DNA from 4 places in the Pseudomonas sp. MF6755 genome. Region 4 is predicted to be linked to each of the others. Evidence: riboswitches for the same ligand, from Rfam matches in the RefSeq annotation. Region 4 holds a riboswitch; each other region holds the start of a gene.

Region 1 (5,501 bases), on a different contig from region 4:
CGAGCGCCACCGCAGCGACACACAGCAAGGCCACACTCATTGACTCACTCCCCACTTGTTTTCATACAGCATGTCACTCAACGGTCGCGGCTCGGTCCAGCCTTCGAGCTGCAACATCGGTGCCGGATAGAACTCCGCCACCGGCCCCAGGCACAACACGGCCAGGGGTTTGGCACCGGGTGGCAAGCCCAGCAGCTCGGCCAGGGCCTGGGGTTCGAACAGCGAGACCCAGCCCATGCCCAAGCCCTCCACACGCGCCGCCAGCCACAGGTTCTGGATTGCACAGGATAACGACGCCATGTCCATTTCCGGCAAGGTGCGGCGCCCGAAGATGTGGCGCTCGCGATCGTCCGTCAAAGCCGCCACCAAGACCTCGGCACAGTCGTTGATGCCTTCGACCTTGAGCTTCATGAACTCATCGGAGCGCTCGCCCAAGGCCTCGGCGGTGCGCACGCGCTCTTCTTCCACCAGCTGTTGAATCTGCCCACGCAAGGGGCGGTCGCTGATGCGGATAAAACGCCAGGGCTGCATCAGGCCGACGCTTGGCGCCTGGTGCGCGGCCTGGAGCAGGCGCTGCAGCAGTTCGGGGGCGACGCTGCCGCCGCTGAAATGACGCATGTCGCGGCGCTCGGCGATGGCGCGGTAGACGGCGTCGCGGTCGGCCTGGGGGAATTGGTTGTCAGTCATGGCCTCTTCGCGAGCAAGCCCGCTCCCACATTGAATTGGGTTTCAACTCGGTCAATTGTGGGAGCTGGCTTGCCTGCGATAACGGTCTCAAGGTCCGGCGCAAACAGTGCGGCCACCGCGCCTGGGTTGGACGGAAAATAAAAGTGCACGTAGGAAGCGGTCATCCGCCCCTGCCGATACACCGCTTCAGCACCGCGCCCGCCGTTGGGGCTCAGGCCACGGGCAATCGGTGCCCATTCGGTGCTGGTCAGGGAATGGTGATAAGTGTGGCCGCGCAGTACGCCTTCCGGCAGTTCGACGCTTTGCAGGGCCAGGGCCGCGAGTTTCTTTTGCATCACCGCATCGCCCTGCAGCAGGCCAACCAATTCGGCGCGATTGCCGTCCACATCCGTCAGCGAATCGAGCAGATAGAGCATGCCGCCACATTCGGCGAGCAACGGCTTGCCAGCGGCGTGATGAGCACGGATCGCATCCAGCATCGCTGTGTTTGCCGACAGCGCCTGGTGGTGCAACTCCGGGTAGCCACCGGGCAAATAGAGACTGTCAGCTTCAGGCAGTTGGCGATCATGGATCGGTGAGAAAAAGCTCAGTTCGGCGCCCATCGCCCGCAACAGATCGAGGCTGGCGCCGTAGGTAAAGGCAAAGGCTTCGTCACGGGCCACGGCGATACGCACGCCTGCGAGCAGCGGTCTGGCCTCAATAACTGTGGGCGCAGCAAAGGTCACCGGCGGCGGCAGGGCGACTTCGCAACTGCTGCCCAATGCCTGGGCAGCGGCGTCCAGGCGTACATCGAGGTCATTCAGCTCGCTGGCTTGCACCAGGCCCAAGTGGCGACTGGGCAGTTCGATGCCGGTCTCGCGGGACAGCGCGCCGTACCAGCGCAAGCCCTCGGTGAGGCTGCCTTCGAGCAACTGGGCATGGCGCAGGGTGCCGACGCGGTTGGCCAGTACGCCGGCGAACGGCAGGTCGGGTTGATAGCGCGCCAGGCCCAGGGCCAGGGCGCCAAAGGTCTGGGCCATGGCGGTGCCGTCGATCACACCCAGCACCGGTACACCGAAGTGCCGCGCCAAGTCGGCGCTGGAAGGTGTGCCGTCGAACAAGCCCATCACGCCTTCGATCAGGATCAGGTCGGCCTCCCCCGCCGCTTCCCAGAGCAGGCGGCGACTTTCCTGCTCGCCCACCATCCACATGTCCAATTGATACACCGGCGCACCGCTGGCGCGCTCGTGAATCATCGGGTCGAGGAAGTCCGGCCCGCATTTGAACACGCGCACCTTGCGTCCCAGGTTGCGGTGCAAACGGGCCAGCGCAGCGGTGACGGTGGTTTTGCCCTGGCCGGACGCCGGAGCGGCGATCAATACGGCTGGGCAATGACGGGGCTGATTCAAAGTTCGACGCCCTTCTGTGCCTTGATACCGGCCTGGAAGGCGTGCTTGAGCATGCCCATTTCGGTGACGGTGTCGCCCATTTCGATCAACTCAGGCTTGGCGCCGCGGCCGGTGACCACCACATGCTGCATCGGCGGGCGGGCTTGCAGGTCGCTGAGCACTTGGTCCAGGTCCAGATAGCCGTGCTTGAGGGCGATGTTCAGTTCGTCGAGCACCACCAGGCCGATGGCCGGGTCTTGCAACAGCGCGCGGGACACCGCCCAAGCGGCTTCGGCGGCGGCGATGTCGCGTTGGCGGTCCTGGGTTTCCCAGGTAAAGCCTTCGCCCATCACATGGAAGCGCACCTGCTCGGGGAAACGGCGAAAGAACAACTCTTCGCCAGTGCTGTTACGCCCCTTGATGAACTGCACCACACCGCACTGCATGCCATGGCCCATGGCCCGGGCCAACATGCCGAATGCCGAGCTGCTCTTGCCTTTGCCGTTACCGGTCAGCACCAGCAGCAGGCCGCACTCGTTGGGGGAATTGGCGATGCGTTCGTCGATCACGGCTTTTTTGCGCAGCATGCGCGCCAGGTGGCGTTCGTCGCGGTCGGGGGAATCAGTCATGGCAGCTCTCCGTTGGGGCTGGACAAAAACGGCGGGCAGGAAAAAGAAAAAACAGACAGCCAAGCATCGCCCACCGTGATGCTGTTGAATGTTCAAGGCCGGTCTCCGGACTCATGAGTGGCGCGTCTTATCGAAGCAGCCGAGGGCGCGCCTTCCCATATCGCGGGCGATACAGTGGCAAACAGCACCGTCTTGACTCATTTACCGTTGCGGGGGCAGCGCCGGAATCGCGGCAGCACTGTGTACAAGTGCGCTCACTCACCGGCTTCCCTGTTTCACTCTGTCGACGCGTGCGCCACAGAGCACCTGGAACAAGCCGCGAAGGTTAGTGGGTTGGGGGTGGAGCGTCAATTAAAGCTGGCTCTGTACTTGAACCATCCGTACGCCGTGCTTCTCTACCCTTACAGGTATTAAGGAGAAAACCATGCATAAAACCCGACTCGCCTTACTGATCATGCTCGCAGGCAGCCTCGCGGCCTGCGGTGAAAGCTCTACCCTGCAGGTCTCCGACGGCATCGGGCCCTCGCCCAAACTGCCGGAGCCGAACAAGACCCTGATCCCCACCGTCAATATCGCCCCGGCGATTGGCTGGCCTGAAGGCGCCAAGCCAACGGCCGCCGCAGGCACCCAGGTTGCCGCGTTCGCCGAGGGCCTGGATCACCCGCGCTGGCTCTACGTGTTGCCCAACGGTGACGTGCTGGTGGCCGAGACCAATGCACCGCCCAAGCCGGATGATTCCAAGGGCGTGCGTGGCTGGGTGATGGAAAAAGTCATGGGGCGTGCCGGCGCAGGCGTGCCGAGCCCGAACCGCATTACGTTATTGCGCGACGCCGATCACGACGGCGTGGCGGAAACCCGCACGGTGTTTCTGGAGAATCTCAATTCGCCCTTTGGCATGACGCTGGTCGGTAACGACCTGTATGTAGCGGACTCAGATAAGTTGCTGCGCTTTCCCTACCAGCCAGGTGAAACCGCGATCAAAGCCCAAGGCACCACTGTCGTGGATTTGCCGGGTGGCCCCTTGAACCACCACTGGACCAAAAACGTGGTCGCCAGCAAGGATGGCAGCAAGCTGTATGTAAGCGTCGGCTCCAACAGCAACGTTGGCGAAAACGGCTTGGAGGCAGAACAGGGCCGCGCCGCGATTTGGGAAGTCGACCGCGCTACCGGCCAGCACCGCATTTTTGCCTCTGGCCTGCGCAACCCCAATGGCATGGCCTGGGAGCCACAGAGCGGCAAACTGTGGACCGCGGTTAACGAGCGCGATGAGATCGGTAGCGATCTGGTGCCCGACTACATCACCTCGGTCAAGGATGGCGGGTTTTATGGCTGGCCTTTCAGCTATTACGGCCAGCATGTGGATGTGCGCGTGACCCCGCAAAATCTGGACCTGGTCGCCAAGGCCATCGCGCCAGACTATGCGGTAGGCCCTCACACAGCCTCTTTGGGATTGACCTTCGCCGAGGGCAACAAACTGCCCGCGCAGTTCAGCAACGGCGCATTTATTGGCCAGCATGGTTCGTGGAATCGCAAGCCGCACAGTGGTTACAAGGTGATTTTCGTGCCGTTTGAAGGCGGTCAGCCGAAAGGACAACCGGTGGATGTGCTGACCGGGTTTCTCAACAGCGACGAGAAAGCCATGGGCCGGCCGGTGGGCGTGGTGATCGACCAGCAGGGAGATTTGTTGGTGGCGGATGATGTGGGGAATAAGGTTTGGCGGGTGTCGGCTGCTAAATAGCAGAGTTGCAAGCTGCAAGCAGGCGTTGCGCCCTCTTGCAGCTTAGAGCTTGAAGCTTACCGCTGCTTTCAAGGATTGCGTGCCAGATTCCCCGGCAACACCCGCTTGGCACTCAGGTAAGCATTCTGCCAATACGCTTTGGATAGCGTATCGAGCTTCACCGTACCGCCGGTTTGCGGCGCATGCACAAAGCGCCCTTCCCCGACATAGATCCCCGCATGGCTGACCCGTGAACCACCGCCCGTGGCGAAGAACAGCAGGTCGCCAGTTTGCAGGTTCTGCTCACTGACGTCCTGGGCACGCATCACGATCAGCTCACGGGTGGTGCGCGGCAGGGAGATGCCGGCGGCATCGCGAAACACAAAGCCGATCAGGCCGCTGCAATCAAAACCCGAGTCCGGTGTATTGCCGCCCCAGCGATAAGGCGTGCCGACCAGGCCCAGTGCGCGGAAAAGCACGTCCTCGGCAGCAGGCGAGAAATTCTGGGTGGCGTAGTTGAACACCGGCTTAGGCTTGACCGCTACAGGAGCGGGCGGCGGCGGGCGACTAGCGCAGGCGCTGAGCAGCGCGGCGCAAACAATAAGAATCAGGCGGGCCGAGGTCGACATGTGCAGAACAATCCTGGTCTGGATGCGGCTTTCGCTGCCGAACGTTGAAAACCAGAACGCGCAAGCAAAGCTCGCGCGAACGGATGACAACAATGTCCAGGGATTCTAGCGCTTACACGTCAAACTTCAAGTATCACTTTAACTTTACTTACTAGCGGTAACCGTAGTCGGGGCCATGGCGAGTGCGCGCTTGGCTTCGATGAAGGTTTTGCTCCAGTAGCTGTCACCCAGGTTATCTACCCGAACACCACCACTGCGGCGGCTGCTGGAGTGGATAAACTGGTTATCGCCCAGGTAGATACCGGCATGGCTGACACGACCGCGGCCACTGGTACTAAAGAAAAGCAGATCACCCGGCTTGAGGTTGTTCCGTGCGACCAACGGTGCATCCACGTTGATCATTTCGCGAGTCGAGCGAGGCAGATTCATGCCGGCTTCTTCACGGAACAGGTAGCCGATGAAACCACTGCAG
Region 2 (5,501 bases), on a different contig from region 4:
TGCTCAGGTCCAGCTCGACCTTGGTGTATTTCTGGTTATACGCCGCGAGCAAGCCGGGGATACGCACTGCCGCCGTGCTTTCCAGGGAGCCCAGGGCAAAGGCACCTTGGGGTTCCTCCCCCGCTACCGTGGCACGAGCTTCTTGTACCAGGTCGAGAATACGCCGCGTATAGCCGAGGAAATTCCAGCCGGCCGGCGATAGGCGCAGGCGGCTTTTCTCGCGGATAAACAACTCCACGCCCAAATCCTGCTCCAGTTGCTTGATGCGCGTGGTCAGGTTTGAAGGCACCCGATGAATCAACTGCGCGGCGGCGCTGATGCTGCCTTGCTCGGCAACGGCCTTGAAGATTTCCAGCTGCACCAGATCCAAGCCATTCTCCAATCGTGAACGTATCGCTTAATATTATTCAGTTTCCAGAAAAGATACAGCCCCGTACGCTGACCCCATTCCACTTATTCAGCCGGACGGTGCCATGAACGCTATTTCCCACCAGACCCACGCCTTGTCGATCAACCCCGCCAACGGCGAGACAGTCGGCAGCTACCCTTATGAAACCCCGGCACAGCTGGACGCCGCCCTCACCCGCTCAACCAATACCTTCCGCACGTGGCGCCGGCAGCCGGTCAGCCAGCGCGCCGAATTGCTGCAGGCCTTGGCCTGCGCCCTGCGCGAGCAAGCCGAAGACATGGCGCAAATGATCACCCTGGAAATGGGCAAACCCATCGCCCAGGCCCGCGCCGAGATCGAAAAGTGCGCCCAACTCAGCGAGTGGTACGCCGCCCACGGCCCGGCCATGCTCGCCCCTGAACCAACGCTGGTGGACAACGGCAGCGCCCGGATCGAATACCGCCCGCTGGGCCCGATCCTTGCCGTGATGCCGTGGAACTTCCCGGTTTGGCAGGTGCTGCGCGGCGCCGTGCCAACCCTGCTCGCCGGCAACACCTATGTGCTTAAACACGCGCCGAACGTGATGGGCAGCGCCTACCTGATCCAACAAGCGTTCCATAAAGCGGGTTTCGCCGACGGCCTGTTCGAAGTGATCAACGCGACCCAGGACGGCGTGTCCAGCGCCATCGCCGACCCGCGCATCGCCGCCGTGACCCTCACCGGCAGCGTGCGCGCCGGTATCGCCATTGGCTCCCAGGCCGGCGCAGCACTGAAGAAATGCGTGCTGGAACTGGGCGGCTCCGACCCGTTCATCGTGCTCAACGACGCCGACCTCGACGCCGCCGTGCAAGCGGCCGTGATCGGCCGATTCCAGAACAGCGGCCAAGTCTGCGCCGCAGCCAAGCGCCTGATCATCGAAGCCGGTGTGGTTGAAGCCTTCACCGCCAGATTCCTAGAAGCCAGCCGCGCCCTGGCGTTGGGCGACCCGACATCGACCACTACCTATATCGGCCCCATGGCCCGCTTCGACCTGCGCGACGAACTGCACGGCCAGGTCCAGGCGACCCTGGAAGAAGGCGCGACCCTGCTGCTGGGCGGCAACAAAGTCCCAGGCGCGGGCAATTACTACGAACCGACCGTGCTGGCCGACGTCACCGATCAGATGACCTCGTTCAAGCAGGAATTGTTTGGCCCCGTGGCGTCGATCATCACCGCCCGCGATGCCGAGCATGCTGTGGCCCTGGCCAACGACAGCGAGTTTGGCCTCACCGCCAGTATCTTTACTACCGACGCGGCGAAAGCCCGGGACATCGCCAACCAACTGGAAACCGGCGGGGTCTTCGTCAACGCGTTCAGCGTGTCAGACCCTCGGGTAGCGTTTGGCGGCGTGAAGAAAAGCGGGTTTGGCCGTGAGTTGTCGCATTTCGGCGTACGCGAGTTCTGCAATGCCAAAACAGTGTGGCTGGATCGCAAATAATCCAGTTGATCACCTGTGGCAAGCAACTTCACGCCTGCCGCCAGCGTAGCTCCCGTTAAGCCTCGCGATCGACTACCATACCGCCGCCGGTTCCCACATGGGACTAATAGGGAATTCGAAACGCCCCCACGCGTAAGTCGAAACTGCCCCCGCAACTGTAGGTGCTGAGCCTGCCCCTGAATGCCACTGGACCACGTCCGGGAAGGCTGGGGCGTGGCGATGACGCATCAGTCAGGAGACCTGCCGGCCCAGCACTATGACTAACCGGCGGGGTGTCCGGGAAGGACATCCTGGCCCTGCACTCCTGCAGCCTCCATGGGCGTGTTTCCGAGCCGTACCTCCCCTGCCGCACCTCGGTTCACACGGAGATCACCCCATGCTGCCACGCGTTACCGCCCTGATCGCAGGCTTGGGTGCCTGTGCCCTGGCCCAGGCCACGCCCACCCACTACCCGCTGACCATGGAAAACTGCGGCAGCACCCTCACCTTCCTGCAAGCCCCCCTGCGCAGCGTAACCATCGGCCAGGCCGCCACCGAGATGCTCTACGCCTTGGGCGTGGGCAATAAAGTGGTCGGTACCTCGTTGTGGTTCAACAACGTACTGGCGCAGTACAAGGCGCAGGACGACAGCATTGAGCGCCTGGCCAACAATGAGCCGAGCTTCGAAGCGGTGATCGCCAAGCGCCCGCAACTGGTAGCCGCCGAGCTGGAATGGGTGGTGGGCCCGCAAGGCGTGGTCGGCACCCGCGAGCAATTCCATGAACTGAAGATCCCCACCTACCTGCTGCCCTCCGACTGCGAAGGCAAGGACAACCTGGTCGGTGCCGATGGCACGCGGCTGGAGCCGTTTCGCATCGAGACGATTTACAAAAGCATCAGCCAACTGGCACAGATTTTCGACGTACAGGAACGCGGCCAGAGGTTGAACGATGAGCTTAAGGCGCGCCTGGCCAAATCCATCGCGACTGCGCAGGGCAAAGGCTTGAAGCAGGCAAGCGCGCTGGTATGGTTCTCCAGCGCCGAAATGGCCAGCGACCCGTACGTGGCCGGGCACAAGGGCATCCCTGAGTTCATGCTGCAAACCCTTGGCCTGCGCAACGTGGTGCAGTCCGACGAAGAATGGCCCGCCGTCGGCTGGGAAACCATCGCCAAGGCCAACCCCACGTTCCTGGTGATCGCACGCATGGACCGTCGCCGCTACCCCGCCGACGACCACGAAAAGAAACTCGCCTTCCTGCGCAACGACCCCGTGACCCGCAACATGGACGCGGTGAAAAACAACCGCATCATCATCCTCGACGCCCTGGCGTTGCAGGCCAGCCTGCGCACCTTCGACGGCCTGGAACAACTGGCCGCGGCCATCGACGGCTACGACCTGGGCAAATGATGCGCACCCTACTTGCCCTGGCACTGCTCCTAATCGCACTGCTCGCTGGTGTCGCTATCGGCGAAACCGCCATCGAGCCGCAGGTGGTGTTGCAGGTGCTCGCCAATAAACTCTGGGCCGCAGGCTTCGTGCTGGACCCCATCGATGAAGGCGTGGTGTGGAACTACCGCCTCACCCGCGCCTTGGTCGCCGCTGCCTGTGGCGCGGGGCTGGCGACCTGTGGGGTAATCCTGCAATCGCTGCTGCGTAACCCGCTGGCGGATCCGTACCTGTTGGGTATCAGCGCCGGCGCGTCGACCGGCGCGGTCCTCGTTGCCTTGATCGGTGTGGGTGGCGGCCTGGTGTCACTGTCGGCGGGTGCGTTTGCGGGAGCGATGGCGGCGTTTGCGCTGGTGATTCTGCTGGCACGGGCGAGCGGTTCGTCCAGTGGCACCGGGCAGATCATCCTCGCGGGCATCGCCGGCTCGCAGTTGTTCAATGCCCTGACCGCATTCCTGATCACCAAGTCCGCCAGCTCCGAACAGGCCCGCGGCATTATGTTCTGGCTGCTGGGCAACCTCAGCGGCGTGCGCTGGCCGTCGGTGTGGCTGGCGGTGCCGGTGGCGGTCGCCGGGCTGGCAGTTTGCCTGTGGCACCGCCGCGCACTGGACGCCTTCACCTTCGGCAGCGACTCGGCGGCCTCCCTCGGTATCCCGGTGCGCCGTGTACAATTTGTGCTGGTGGCCTGCGCCGCGTTGGTGACGGCGGTGATGGTGTCCATCGTGGGTTCCATCGGCTTTGTGGGCCTGGTGATTCCCCATGCCATGCGCCTGTTGCTCGGCACCGGACATTCGCGGTTGCTGCCAGCCAGCGCCCTTGGCGGCGCACTGTTCTTGATCGCGGCTGATGTACTCTCGCGCACCTTGATCAAGGGCCAGGTGATTCCCGTGGGCGTGGTCACTGCCTTGGTGGGTGCTCCGGTATTTGCGTTGATCCTGATTGGCCGGAGGAATGCGCGATGAGTGTACTGAGCTGCAGCGGCCTGGGCTTCAAGGTGCGTGAGGCGCAGTTGCTGCGCGGTATTGACCTGGACGTAGAGCTGGGTGAAACCCTTGGCATCGTCGGGCCGAACGGTTCGGGCAAATCCACCCTGCTCAAATTGCTCGCCGGCTTGCGTGCACCGGGCAGCGGTGAAGTACGCTTGGGCAGCAAGCGCCTGGATGAGTTATCGCGCCGCACCATCGCGCAACAGCTGGCGGTGGTGGAACAGCAAGCCGATACCGATGACGCCATTCGCGTGTTCGACGCCGTGGCGTTGGGCCGCACGCCGTGGCTGTCGGCACTGAGCCCGTGGTCTCGCGAAGACGACGCCATCGTGCGCCAAGCGTTGCACGACGTGGACGCCACCCACCTGAGCCAACGCGCCTGGCGCAGCCTCTCGGGCGGCGAACGCCAACGCGTGCACATCGCCCGCGCCCTCGCACAGCGGCCGCAGATTCTGTTGCTGGATGAACCGACCAATCACCTGGATATCCAGCATCAACTGGCGATATTAAAAGGTGTGCAAGGCTTGCCGGTAACCACCTTGATCGCCCTGCATGACCTGAACCAGGCGCTGACCTGCGATCGCCTGGCCGTTCTGGATCGCGGGCGGCTGGTGGCACTGGGCACACCACTGGAGGTGCTGACGCCAGAGCGCCTGCAAGAGACATTCGGGGTGCAGGGGCATTACCTGACGGACCCGTTTGATGGCGCGCAAATCCTACGCCTGCGCTCTACCTGACACATTTGATCTACAGAGGTCGGTGCATATGGGTGGTCTGCCATACCGGGTCAGCTTCCACGTCCACCACCTCGAACCCCTGCCGGATCCAGAAATCAATCGCGCCGGGCAGAAATGGGTGGGTATGCAGGTAAACCATCTCCACCCCATCCGCCCGCGCCAACGCTTCCAGCGAACGGTATAGCTCACCCGCCAGGCCAAAGCGCCGGAAGGCCGGAAGTACGTACAGGCGCACCACTTCCACTGTCTTGCAGCCCTGGTAGTTCAACTGTGCAAAGCGGCCGTCATACGGCAGGTAACCCACCGCCGCAACGATCCGGCCTTCGGCACGAGCAATCAGAAACTGACCGTCGCCCTTGAGGTAGATGGCTTCGAACTGCGCCAGGTCATCCGGTAACCCGGTCGCCTTGAGTTTTGGAAAAATCTCATCACGAGCCTGCAAAACGAAGCGCAACACTTCGGGAATGTCAGCGGCCGTCACGGCCTG
Region 3 (5,501 bases), on a different contig from region 4:
CGCCAGCTTGGCGTCGGCCTCGAAACCGCGCATCTGGATCTGGCCCTGGCCATTGACCCACTGCACACCGTCCAGGGTGATCAGGTCGGTGATCTTGCGCTTGAACAGGGTCACGCTGGCGTTGAAATCGCGCCCGGCAAGCAGGCCCTTGTAGTCGATACCCAGTTCGGCGTTGCGGCTTTTTTCCGGCTTGAGGTTGCGGTTGCCCTTTTCGTCATCTTCATTGACGAATAGCTGCTCGGCGTTGGGCAGCTTGTAAGCCGTGCCGTATTGGCCGCGTACTGCCCAGTTATCGTTGAGGTCGTAGAGCGAGGTGAGCATGCCGACGGTGGCACTGTCACCGCCGCTCATGGCCTCGTGGCGCACGCCAATGCTGGGATGCCAGTCGGGCATGGCGTCGATCTGTGGGCGCAGTTGGGTGTACAGCGCGTGGGCCTGGGCTTTGTTGTCGTCGATTACCAGCACATCGTCCTGGCCCTTGAACCATTGGTTATCGCTGCCGACGATCAACACATGCCCTCCCGGCAACTCGGCCTTGCCCTCGGCTTGCACGCCCCAGTCGGTAAAACCCCAGTAGTCGTTATGGTTGATGACCTTCGTACCACCGCCTTCGAGGTTGTTGATGCGGGTATAACGGGTGTCCCAATCGTTGATATGGCCCTTGACGAAATAGCTCAGGCGTTCGTTGATGTTCTGCTCGAAGGTCGCCGTGGCGATCTGCTGAACGCGGTCGTTGGTGGTCTTGTGGGAAGCCACCGGGCGGGCGAAATCCAGATTGGCATCGGCGTATTGGTAGAACAGTTCCAGGCGCGAATCGTCGCCAATGGATTGAATGGCCTTGGTGCCGAAGGTGGTGACTTCGTAGGAGCGTCGTTTGTCCGTGACGTTTTTCATATCGCGGTTGCGAAACGGTTGGTAGCCCTCGGACGCATTGCGGCTGACGTAGGCCAATAAGCCCAGGTCGCCCCAACCGTTGTTGAAGATTTTCTCGACCCGCGCGTCGCCGGTGGTGCCACCGAAGGTATCGACCCCAAGGTTCACTTCGCCGGAAGCCGTACGCGTTTGTGGGCTGCGGGTGACGATATTGATCACCCCCGAGACTGCCTGGGTGCCGAACAGCAGGCTCTGGCCACCCTTGAGTACTTCGATGCGTTCGATAGCGTTGGCCGGCAGGGTGTCGAGGTACAGGCCGCCGTACAGGCGATTGTTCAGGCGCACGCCGTCGAGCAGAATCAGGGTGTCATCGTTGCGCCCGCCGAGCAGGGAATAGGTACCGTAGTCGAACGGGCCGTTCTTCGGCGCTACGTACAGCCCGGGAATGAACATCTGCATCACCCGGGATACGTCGGCGGCAGGTCCGGCCCGCTCGATCTGTTCGCGGCTGACCACCTCGACTTTACTGCCGTATTGGGCCATGGCTGCGACGGTGGTGGACTCCACCGATGGCGCCGAGACGATTTGCGGGTTGAGTATCAGGGCGTTGTCGTCAGCCAGCAGCAACGGGCTGAACAGGTAGCCGATCAAGGGAGTGAATGAACGTCGAATCATAGTCTTCTCGAAAGTATCTTCGCAGAAGCACGCAGGAGAAGGCATCGAGCACACGCCAATACCGGCCCATGCCCGCCCACCGCAGGAGTTTGCCAAACAGAAATTCCAGGCCGGTCTCCGGGCTCATGCGTCTGGATACCTCCACCTTCCCATGGCGCGATGGCCACAGTGGTGTATCGAAGGGATCACGCATATACCGTTGCGGGGGCAGCACCGGACTTGCTCGAGCGAGCGTACCGGTTTCCCGTTTCACCCCAAGCACGGCGGCAGGGGGCACCTGAAACAGGAGGGCATCTGAACATTCGCACGACCGTTCGTCAACTTTCCCATTCCTGCTGCCCCTCCCATATTTTTTGATCTTTATCCGTCAGTCGGTTTGCGGTGGTCCCGCAATCGCTCGGCCGCATCGCGCAACAACTGCTCGGTACCGTTCCAGCCCAGGCAGCCATCGGTGACCGACACGCCGTACTTCATCGAAGGGCTCAACGGCTGGCAGCCTTCGAAAAGGTGGCTTTCAAGCATCATGCCGATCAGCGACGTATCACCCTGCAAGCGCTGCTCCAGCACGTCGTTGAATACCGCCGGCTGGCGCAGCGGGTCTTTGCCGCTGTTGGCATGGCTGCAATCGACCATGATTCGCGCCGCCACTTTGGACTTGGCCAGATCCTGCTTCACCTGGGCCACGCTCTGCGCATCGTAGTTCGGCCCGCGATGACCACCGCGCAGTACCAGATGAGTGTCGGGGTTGCCTGGGGTCTGGATGATCGCCGGGTGGCCTTGGCTGTCGACGCCGAAATGGCGGTGCGGGTGGAAGGCGGACCGCATCGCATCACAGGCAATCGCGACGCCGCCGTCGGTACCATTCTTGAAGCCCACAGGCATGCCCAGGCCGCTGGCCATTTCGCGGTGGATCTGCGATTCAGTGGTGCGCGCGCCAATCGCGACCCAACTGAGCAGGTCATCGAAGTAGCCGGCAGCCATGGGTTGCAGCAGCTCGGTGGCGATCGGCAAGCCCAGGCGCAGCATTTCACGCATCAGCTCGCGGGACAGGGTCAGGCCGGCGGCCATGTCATCGCTGCCGTCCAGGTGCGGATCGTAGGCCAGGCCTTTCCAACCGATGGTGGTGCGGGGTTTTTCTACGTAGGCGCGGATCACCAGCAGCATCTGGTCGCTGACTTCAAGCGCCAGCTTCTTCAGGTTGCGTGCGTATTCCATGGCCGATTCCGGATCGTGTATCGAGCACGGGCCCACTATCACCAGCAGGCGTGAATCTTCACCATTGAGGATGGCGCGCACCGCTTGGCGGTGGGCGTGGATCTGTTCATTGAGGAACGGGCTGAGGGGCAGTTGGTGCTTGAGTTCAAGGGAGCTGGGCAGGCGCTGGGTCAGGGCTTCATTGGCGCAAGACAGGGCGCTTTTCATGGCAGAGCGGGGCAAAGCGGCGACGGAGGAGTTCATATTCAAGGCTTCCTGGGCAAGCGGCGGGCGATTCCCGCGCGCTTGGCCTACTGGGGTGTTCGACAATTGGCCGTATCGGCTACGTGTGTTGGCTTGCCACCACGGGGTGACCGGTCGGAGGCGGCAGGCTGTCCCGAACGGAGCTGGCTAAATCGCCATGCAGTGCAAGTGTCGTAGCGGTAATAGGTGGCGTAGTTCATGGCTTGATTCCTTTAAGTGGTCTTGAGCAAACAAATTATTAGAGGCTGAAAAAACAAAACCCCCGGTCGGGGAGCCGACCGGGGGTTTAGATTTCTCTGGTAGGCGACCCCTTGAGTAGTGGGCGCCGATTTCAGGTATCAGGCGCGCCAGTGGCTAAACCAATACCCAAAATAAAAGCCGGCCAGTGCGCTCGAACCGTTCACACGGGTGGCCGACACCGAGCGCAAGGCGCTGGCAGCAGGGCAAACCTGAGTGTGGGTGAGTTGCAACATGGTGGCTCTCCAAATGATGGGGGGAGCTTACTAGAGGCGTACCGGTGGATTCAATCAGTAATTTCTATCGTGTGGGGGGACTTACGGCTATGGGTGTGTGCCGATATGCTGATGACACTTAAACAATGATTGCCAGGACGCGACCATGACTGCCTTGACCCTTGCTGCCGCGCAAACCATTTCCATCCCCGGCGACGTAGCGGCCAATATCCAGCGGCACCTTGCCATGATGCGGGCCGCGGCAGAGCAGGGTGTGCAATGGTTGGTCTTTCCGGAATTGTCGTTGACGGGCTATGAACCCTTCCTGGCGGCGGACTTGGCTATTACCCCCGAGAGCGCGGTGTTGGTTCCGCTGCGTGAGATGGCGCGGGAGCTGCGATTGACGGCAGTGGTGGGCATGCCGGTACGGCTGGCGCCACACGCGGGCGTGCTGATTGGCGCGCTGGTGCTGGGAGCGGACGGTTCAGTGGGCGTCTACACCAAGCAGCATCTGCACTCTGGCGAAGAGCTGGCATTTGTAGCCGGGCAGGGCGGCGAGATCCTGGCGTGGGGAGATGAGCGCATTGCGCTGGCGGTGTGCGCGGACTTTTCCCACGCCAGCCACCCACGGCGTGCGGCTGAAGCGGGTGCCACGGCGTATGCGGCCGGCGTGCTGGTGAGTGAGGGTGGCTACGCGGCGGACAGCGCGCTGCTTCAAGGCTATGCAGCCGAGCATGGCATGCTGGTACTGATGGCTAATCATGGTGGCCCTTCGGGAGGCTGGGCCTGTGCAGGGCGCAGTGCGATCTGGACCGGGGATGGCAACTTGCTTGCCGCTGCACCCGGGGTCGGCGACGCGTTGGTGATCGCCCGTCGCGAGGATGGGCTGTGGGCTGGCCAAGTGGTCGCTGTCTAACATGGCGTTTCACCTGCGCCAGGCGACGGACCAGGACCTGCCGTTTGCCCGAAGCCTCACCTATCAAGCCATGAACCGCTACTACCTGCAGTACGGTTTGCTGTGGTCCAACGACGGCTTCGACACCGCCTGGGCGGGTCGCGAGAACTGGCTGGTGTGCAACGATGATGGCGTAATGGGGTTTGTCAGTCTGAGTCGCGACGAAAAGGCCTTGTATATTCGTGAGTTGCACATGCTGGAACACTGCCGCAAGCAGGGTGCGGGCAGTTGGGTGCTGGAACAGATGGCGCTCAAGACAGGCACCGAGGGCCTGGGTTTTTTACGCTTGACCGTGTTCAAGACCAACCCGGCAAAAAGGCTGTATCAGCGCCTGGGGTTGTGCATTGTGGGTGAAGAGGACTGCTTCTGGCGCATGGAGCGGGAGTGTCGCGCACTCACACCGGACTAAAACAAGCACGCTGTACGAATAAGCGCATACTGCTGTCAGTCACTGCTTACAAATTTGTTTAACGAAGTGATGGTGTATCACCTCTCAGGGTGTGCAAATTCAGGGTCATACATCTAAATGAATGGAATCGGTTCGCGCTTAAGGCAAGAAAGAGAGCGGCTTGGCTTGTCGCAAAAAGCTTTTGGTGAAATAGGGGGTGTTGAAGCCAACGCACAAGGCAAATATGAAAGTGGCGGTCGCGCACCCAAGGCCGACTATCTGTCCCGTGTCGCCGAAAGAGGTGTAGACGTCCTGTACGTGTTGACCGGCAGCCCAACGCCGATCCAACTGGATAACGTCAGCCAGAACGAAGAAAAAGTGCTGGCTAACTACCGCGCGATGTTCAAGGAAGACCAGGATGCAATTCGTCGCCTGACCAGTACCTTGGCCGAACATTCATCCGTATTGAACGCAAAAGCCAAGCCACAACCCCAGGATTCCTGACCTTTCACCCAGGAAACAGCGTTGCTCGCCACCCGGCGAACAGCCACAGCGCGTTGAATCTCTATATATATGCCACTTGCAACTAGGTCTGCGCCTTGGTTTTTTGTTAAGGTGTTCAGCAACCTATAAGACCATATCGCGAGGTGTCTGCTTGATTAGGGTGCTAGTAGTCGATGACCATGATCTCGTTCGTACA
Region 4 (5,501 bases):
GCGGGCATTGGCTTTATTGGGGTGATAGATCGCCGTACGCGGCAGGGTTTGCGGCTCCGCCCAGGCATAGTCGCGGCCCAAATGGGCACTGGCCAGGCAGTGATAAAAATCCAGCGCATTGCCCAGGCCACCCTGGCGCAAAAAGTGCCACAGCCGCTCGCGCTGTTCGGCATCAACGGTGCTCAGGCCACTGAGCTCCGGGTCCGGGCGATCATCCCCCGGCACCAGGATCAGGGTGACGCCGCGTTCGGCCAGCTCCACCAGACGCTCGATGCCATAGCGCCAATAACCAATGCCACCGTGCAGGGAAATCAGGATGACCTTGGCGTGGCGCAACACCTCATCAACGTACAGGTCGACCGAGGCGTGGTTCTGCACCTGCATCGGGTTGGCCAGGCGCAGGCTGGGGTAATCCAAGGGCAACTGCTGCGCCGCTTCGGCGAGCAGCGCCAGGCTGGAATCGCCGCTGCACAGGATCACCAGTTCAGCGGGGGTTTGGCCAAGGTCGGCAATATTGTCGTCCGCGACGAAACCACCGGGTTGGGTCCTGAGCAGGTGCATGGTTAAACGCTGAGGGCGGCGCGCAATTGCGCTTCAAGGCCAGCGGCATCCAGTTCCTGGCCGATCAGCACCAGGCGCGTGGTCCGCGCTTCATCGGCGCCCCAGGCACGGTCGAAGTGCTTGTCGAAGCGCGTGCCCACGCCCTGGATCAGCAGGCGCATCGGCTTGTTCGGGATCGCGGCGAAGCCTTTGATACGCAGAATGCCGTGCTGGACAACCAATTGCGTCAAGGCCTCGAGCAGTACGGCTTCGTCGGCTTGGGGCAGGTTGATGGAGATGGAATCGAAGGCATCATGATCGTGGTCGTCCTCACCCTCGTGATGGTGATCGTGATGGCTGTGGCGTGCATCAATGTGTTCCTCAGACCCGGCGCCCAGGCCAATCAGCACGTCCAGGGGCAGGCGACCGCTGCTGGCTTCGATGACCTTCACCGCCGGCGGCAGCTCTTCGGCGACTTCCAGGCGCACGCGGGCCAGGTCTTCGGCACTGATCAGGTCGGCTTTGTTGAGGATCACCAGGTCGGCGCTGGCCAGTTGATCGGCGAACAGTTCGTGCAACGGCGACTCGTGGTCCAGGTTCGGGTCGAGTTTGCGCTGGGCATCGACCTGATCCGGAAACGCGGCGAACGTACCAGCGGCCACGGCCGGGCTGTCGACCACGGTGATCACCGCATCGACTGTGCAGGCGCTGCGGATTTCCGGCCACTGGAAGGCTTGTACCAGTGGCTTTGGCAGGGCCAGGCCCGAGGTTTCGATGAGGATATGGTCAAGGTCACCGCGACGGGCAACCAGTTCGCGCATCACCGGGAAGAATTCCTCCTGCACGGTGCAGCACAGGCAACCGTTGGCCAGTTCGTACACGCGGCCGTTGGCTTCTTCTTCGGTGCAACCGATGGAGCACTGCTTGAGGATTTCACCGTCAATGCCCAGCTCGCCGAACTCGTTGACGATCACCGCAATCCGACGGCCCTGGGCGTTGTCGAGCATATGGCGCAGCAACGTGGTTTTGCCCGAGCCCAGGAAGCCGGTAACGATGGTGACGGGAAGTTTGGCCAGTGTTTTCATCGGATGCCCTTTGGGGCGGGCATACGGGACGACAGGCCCTGCGGCATCGCGCAGCAGCGGATTTCGTCACCGGATCACCCCGCCCGGTTGAATTGGAAAATCGGTGACGAGGCAGGTCTCCTGGCTTGGGGCGTGCAGGTCTTGCGACCAACGCTGACTGCGCCTTCCCGCCGTCTCGGCAGTGGCGTGGCAGTCAACTGAACCCTTCACAGTTGCGGGGGCAGCCGCGGCTTGAACCGCGTTCCCTTCTTAGCTTCGACCTGGGCCGAAGAACCTCGAGGGTGCAAGGCTACGCAGTGCGGGAGAACCGGTCAATATTGATCGTTCGCACGCCACAGAAGCGCTCACCTGCACGACGCGAGGCCCAATCAACTTGAAACAAATTACTTGTCGGTTCAAGGAATCATTTGCGCAGCGCAAACCACAACTCTCTGCCACGTCATCAAGGCCATTGATGCGTGGTTCACCCAACATTCTATGGAGTCAACAATGGCACTCACAGTCTCGCCACACATCAATACAGCACCGCCTGCCGAAACGCACGCTATCACCCAGCGAGAAAATCCGCAGACCACCACCAGCGAACGGCCCGTCGACCTGCTGACTCGCGAGGAGCTCTTGCAAGAAATCATCGACAATATGGACGCCTTGCATGACCCCAGGTTCGACTCCGAAACCATCACCCGCGATTCGCTCAAGAGGACAGCTGACGGAGTGCCGCTGCGAGGCACACCGCCAACAGCACGCCAGAGCGAGATCGCGGCGGAGACTTTGAAGCGCAAAGACGTGTTCAAGGAACTCGACTTGATTGGCGGGAGCACCATGTTCCCGCTCAACGGCACATTTACCCTCGATGATGCAGAGAATGTGGCCGCCGGACGCCGTTCGACAGTCGCTTTTGCCGAGTAAAACCTTGAAGGCCGGTGCAGCGAACGATAGCCGGCTGCCTCTAGGGGTATGACTGAACTCAACAGTGCCCTTTCCATCCACGGGGAAGGGCCAAACCCTGAATGCCATACAACCCTCATTGACGCATAACTCCCGCTCATGCTCTCCTACACATCTTGTTTCGGGTGCCCTTCACAGGGTGAAACGGGAAATCGGTGCGCCATAGACCTATGGCAACTCCGGTGCTGCCCCCGCAACGGTAAGCGAGCGAAGCGTCAAATCCACTGTGCTGTGCATGGGAAGGAGATGCTTATCAGGCTGGACTCTTTCAAGAGCCGCCCCTCGCAAGCCCGGAGACCGGCCCGAAAAAATCAGATAACAAACCCGCGGTGGGCGGGCGCTGTTCAGAACCCTGCGTGCCTGGCTCGCGGGGTTTTCATGCGCTCGTTTCACCCTGACACTCGAAAGGGACGCGCCATGTCGATCATCAGCAGCACTTCGCACTCCGCCAGCAGCACCGCCACCTTGAGCCAACGCCTGACTGCCGCTATCGGTGCGTCGATCCTGGGCGCGTGCCTTGTGTATTTCGCCGGCTTCTCGCATATCGAGGCCGTGCACAACGCGGCCCACGATACCCGCCACAGCGCCGCGTTCCCGTGCCACTGAGACTTGCCGACATGATCAAGCGTATCGCCCGAACCGCAGGGTTCACCGGCTTGTTGGCCGCCCTGCTGCTGACCCTGCTGCAAAGCTTGTGGGTCGCGCCGTTGATTTTGCAGGCGGAGACCTATGAAAAGGCTCCGGCTGTCGCCGAAGTCACCCATGAACATGCCGCAGGGGCCGCTGCCCACACCCACGACGCCGAAGCTTGGGAGCCGGAAGATGGCTGGCAGCGCGTGCTGTCGACTACCGGTGGCAACCTGGTAGTGGCGGTCGGGTTTGCGCTGATGCTGGCCGGCCTGTACACCTTGCGCGCACCGACCCGCACCGCCCAGGGTTTGCTTTGGGGCCTGGCGGGTTACGCGACCTTTGTGCTGGCACCCACCCTGGGCCTGCCACCGGAATTACCGGGCACTGCAGCGGCTGACCTTGCGCTGCGCCAGACCTGGTGGATCGGCACCGCAGCTTCCACCGCTGCGGGTATCGCGCTGATCGTGTTCGGGCGCAATTGGCTGTTGAAAGTGCTGGGCGTGGCGATCCTTGCCGTGCCTCATATCATCGGTGCGCCACAGCCACAAGTGCATTCGATGTTGGCCCCGGAGGCTCTCGAAGCGCAGTTCAAGATCGCCTCGCAGTTGACCAACGTGGCGTTCTGGCTGGCCCTGGGCCTGATCAGCGCCTGGCTGTTCCGCCGCAACCGCGATGATCAATACTCGGCATGACCCTGGTAGTCGGCCTGGGTTGCCAGCGGGGTTGTGATGTTCACACCCTGCTGGGCCTGTTTGACAGTGCGCTAGCCGAAGGCGGCATCGAGCGCCAACGCATTACGGCGCTGGCGAGCATTGATCGCAAACAGGATGAACCCGGGTTGCTGGCCCTGGCCCAGTTGCTGGACTTGCCACTCCAGTGTTTCAGTGCGCAACAGTTGGCCGGTTATGAACACCGCCTGAGCCACAAGTCAGCCCTGGCTTTTGCCCATACTGGCTGTTACGGCATCGCCGAAAGCGCCGCCCTGGCCTTGGCCGAGCAACTCGCCCACGGCCCTGCCCGCCTGCTGATCACCCGCAAGAAAACCGCCCAGGCCGCCTTTGCATTAGCCTGTACCGGTTAAAAACCCGATAATTGCCGTTCTCGATCATGAGCAATCTTCATGCTCGCCCGTTTTTCAACAGGAATCCTCCATGACCGTCTACTTCATCGGCGCAGGCCCCGGCGACCCGGAACTGATTACCGTCAAGGGCCAGCGGCTGATCCGCAGTTGCCCGGTGATCATCTATGCCGGCTCGCTGGTACCTGCGGCGGTGCTGGAAGGCCATCGGGCGCAACAGGTGGTCAACAGCGCCGAGCTGCACCTGGAGCAGATCATCGACCTGATCAAAACTGCCCACGCAAACGGCGAGGATGTGGCACGCGTGCACTCCGGCGACCCAAGCCTGTATGGGGCTATAGGCGAGCAGATCCGCCACTTGCGTGAGCTGGGCATCCCCTTCCAGATCATTCCCGGGGTCACGGCAGTGGCGGCCTGTGCGGCGCTGCTGGAAACCGAACTGACCCTGCCGGACATTGCCCAGAGCGTGATCCTGACCCGCTATGCCGATAAAACCAGCATGCCGGCCGGTGAAGACTTCGACAGCCTGGCTCGCCACGGCACGACCATGGCGATTCACCTGGGTGTCAACCACTTGGAGAAGATCGTCGCCGAGCTGCTGCCGCATTATGGCGCCGATTGCCCGATAGCCGTGGTGCACCGGGCTACATGGCCGGATCAGGACTGGGCCGTCGGCACCCTGGCGGATATTGCCGGCAAGGTCGCAGCCAAGGGGTTCCGGCGTACTGCGTTGATTTTGGTGGGCCGGGTGCTGGCCAGTGACAGTTTCAGTGAGTCGTCGCTGTATCGGGCCGGGCATGCACACCTTTATCGGCCTTGATTTTTTACTTCACAAAGTAAAATCAACACACTGATTTTTATTAATAAATACAGAAAAATGTGGGAGGGGCCTTGCCCCCGATGAGCATGGGTATCTACACAACTTCGTAGCTGACAACGATAACTACGATGCGAAGCGAGCCGCTCTTGATCTTGATCTGGCTTTTGATCTTAGGCGCCCCGTCAAACCACGCTGGCCGAACGCAGGCTTGAATCCGTGGGTAACAGCAACTTACTGAATTTAAATCAAAAAAAACGGCGCTCACGGGGCGCCGTTTTTTATGCTCGCAGTGAACACCTTACTCAGTAGTAGGCGTTTTCTTTCTGCGTGTGGTCGGTCACGTCACGTACGCCCTTGAGCTCAGGAATACGCTCCAGCAGGGTGCGCTCGATGCCTTCGC

Evidence for each region. A riboswitch is a leader RNA that binds a small molecule or an ion and turns the genes downstream of it on or off. The one in region 4 is predicted to bind cobalamin.
Region 1: another riboswitch for cobalamin. It lies ahead of cobO (cob(I)yrinic acid a,c-diamide adenosyltransferase); the one in region 4 lies ahead of JFT66_RS23740 (CbtB domain-containing protein).
Region 2: another riboswitch for cobalamin. It lies ahead of JFT66_RS19440 (ABC transporter substrate-binding protein); the one in region 4 lies ahead of JFT66_RS23740 (CbtB domain-containing protein).
Region 3: another riboswitch for cobalamin. It lies ahead of JFT66_RS13860 (TonB-dependent receptor plug domain-containing protein); the one in region 4 lies ahead of JFT66_RS23740 (CbtB domain-containing protein).

Annotation. Positions count from the first base shown of each region.
Region 1 is NZ_JAEKDA010000002.1:82,100-87,600, forward strand. It holds gene cbiB (adenosylcobinamide-phosphate synthase CbiB) at 1-40, opposite strand, end outside; gene bluB (5,6-dimethylbenzimidazole synthase) at 37-687, opposite strand; gene JFT66_RS02780 (cobyrinate a,c-diamide synthase) at 684-2,075, opposite strand; gene cobO (cob(I)yrinic acid a,c-diamide adenosyltransferase) at 2,072-2,683, opposite strand; cobalamin riboswitch at 2,763-3,008, opposite strand; gene JFT66_RS02790 (PQQ-dependent sugar dehydrogenase) at 3,108-4,421, shown strand; gene JFT66_RS02795 (C40 family peptidase) at 4,490-5,029, opposite strand; gene JFT66_RS02800 (C40 family peptidase) at 5,174-5,501, opposite strand, start outside.
Region 2 is NZ_JAEKDA010000014.1:107,553-113,053, reverse strand. It holds gene ptrR (putrescine utilization regulator PtrR) at 1-370, opposite strand, end outside; gene JFT66_RS19445 (aldehyde dehydrogenase family protein) at 474-1,865, shown strand; cobalamin riboswitch at 1,936-2,127, shown strand; gene JFT66_RS19440 (ABC transporter substrate-binding protein) at 2,242-3,252, shown strand; gene JFT66_RS19435 (FecCD family ABC transporter permease) at 3,249-4,253, shown strand; gene JFT66_RS19430 (ABC transporter ATP-binding protein) at 4,250-5,014, shown strand; gene JFT66_RS19425 (GNAT family N-acetyltransferase) at 5,025-5,501, opposite strand, start outside.
Region 3 is NZ_JAEKDA010000009.1:127,953-133,453, forward strand. It holds gene JFT66_RS13860 (TonB-dependent receptor plug domain-containing protein) at 1-1,548, opposite strand, end outside; cobalamin riboswitch at 1,640-1,844, opposite strand; gene JFT66_RS13865 (3-deoxy-7-phosphoheptulonate synthase) at 1,909-3,006, opposite strand; gene JFT66_RS30030 (hypothetical protein) at 3,345-3,479, opposite strand; gene JFT66_RS13870 (carbon-nitrogen hydrolase family protein) at 3,625-4,374, shown strand; gene JFT66_RS13875 (GNAT family N-acetyltransferase) at 4,376-4,822, shown strand; gene JFT66_RS13880 (helix-turn-helix domain-containing protein) at 4,940-5,305, shown strand; gene gacA (response regulator transcription factor GacA) at 5,457-5,501, shown strand, end outside.
Region 4 is NZ_JAEKDA010000019.1:66,957-72,457, forward strand. It holds gene cobN (cobaltochelatase subunit CobN) at 1-561, opposite strand, end outside; gene cobW (cobalamin biosynthesis protein CobW) at 564-1,625, opposite strand; cobalamin riboswitch at 1,719-1,918, opposite strand; gene JFT66_RS23735 (hypothetical protein) at 2,115-2,534, shown strand; cobalamin riboswitch at 2,680-2,893, shown strand; gene JFT66_RS23740 (CbtB domain-containing protein) at 2,991-3,179, shown strand; gene JFT66_RS23745 (CbtA family protein) at 3,191-3,895, shown strand; gene JFT66_RS23750 (cobalamin biosynthesis protein) at 3,892-4,284, shown strand; gene cobM (precorrin-4 C(11)-methyltransferase) at 4,355-5,101, shown strand; gene nfuA (Fe-S biogenesis protein NfuA) at 5,404-5,501, opposite strand, start outside.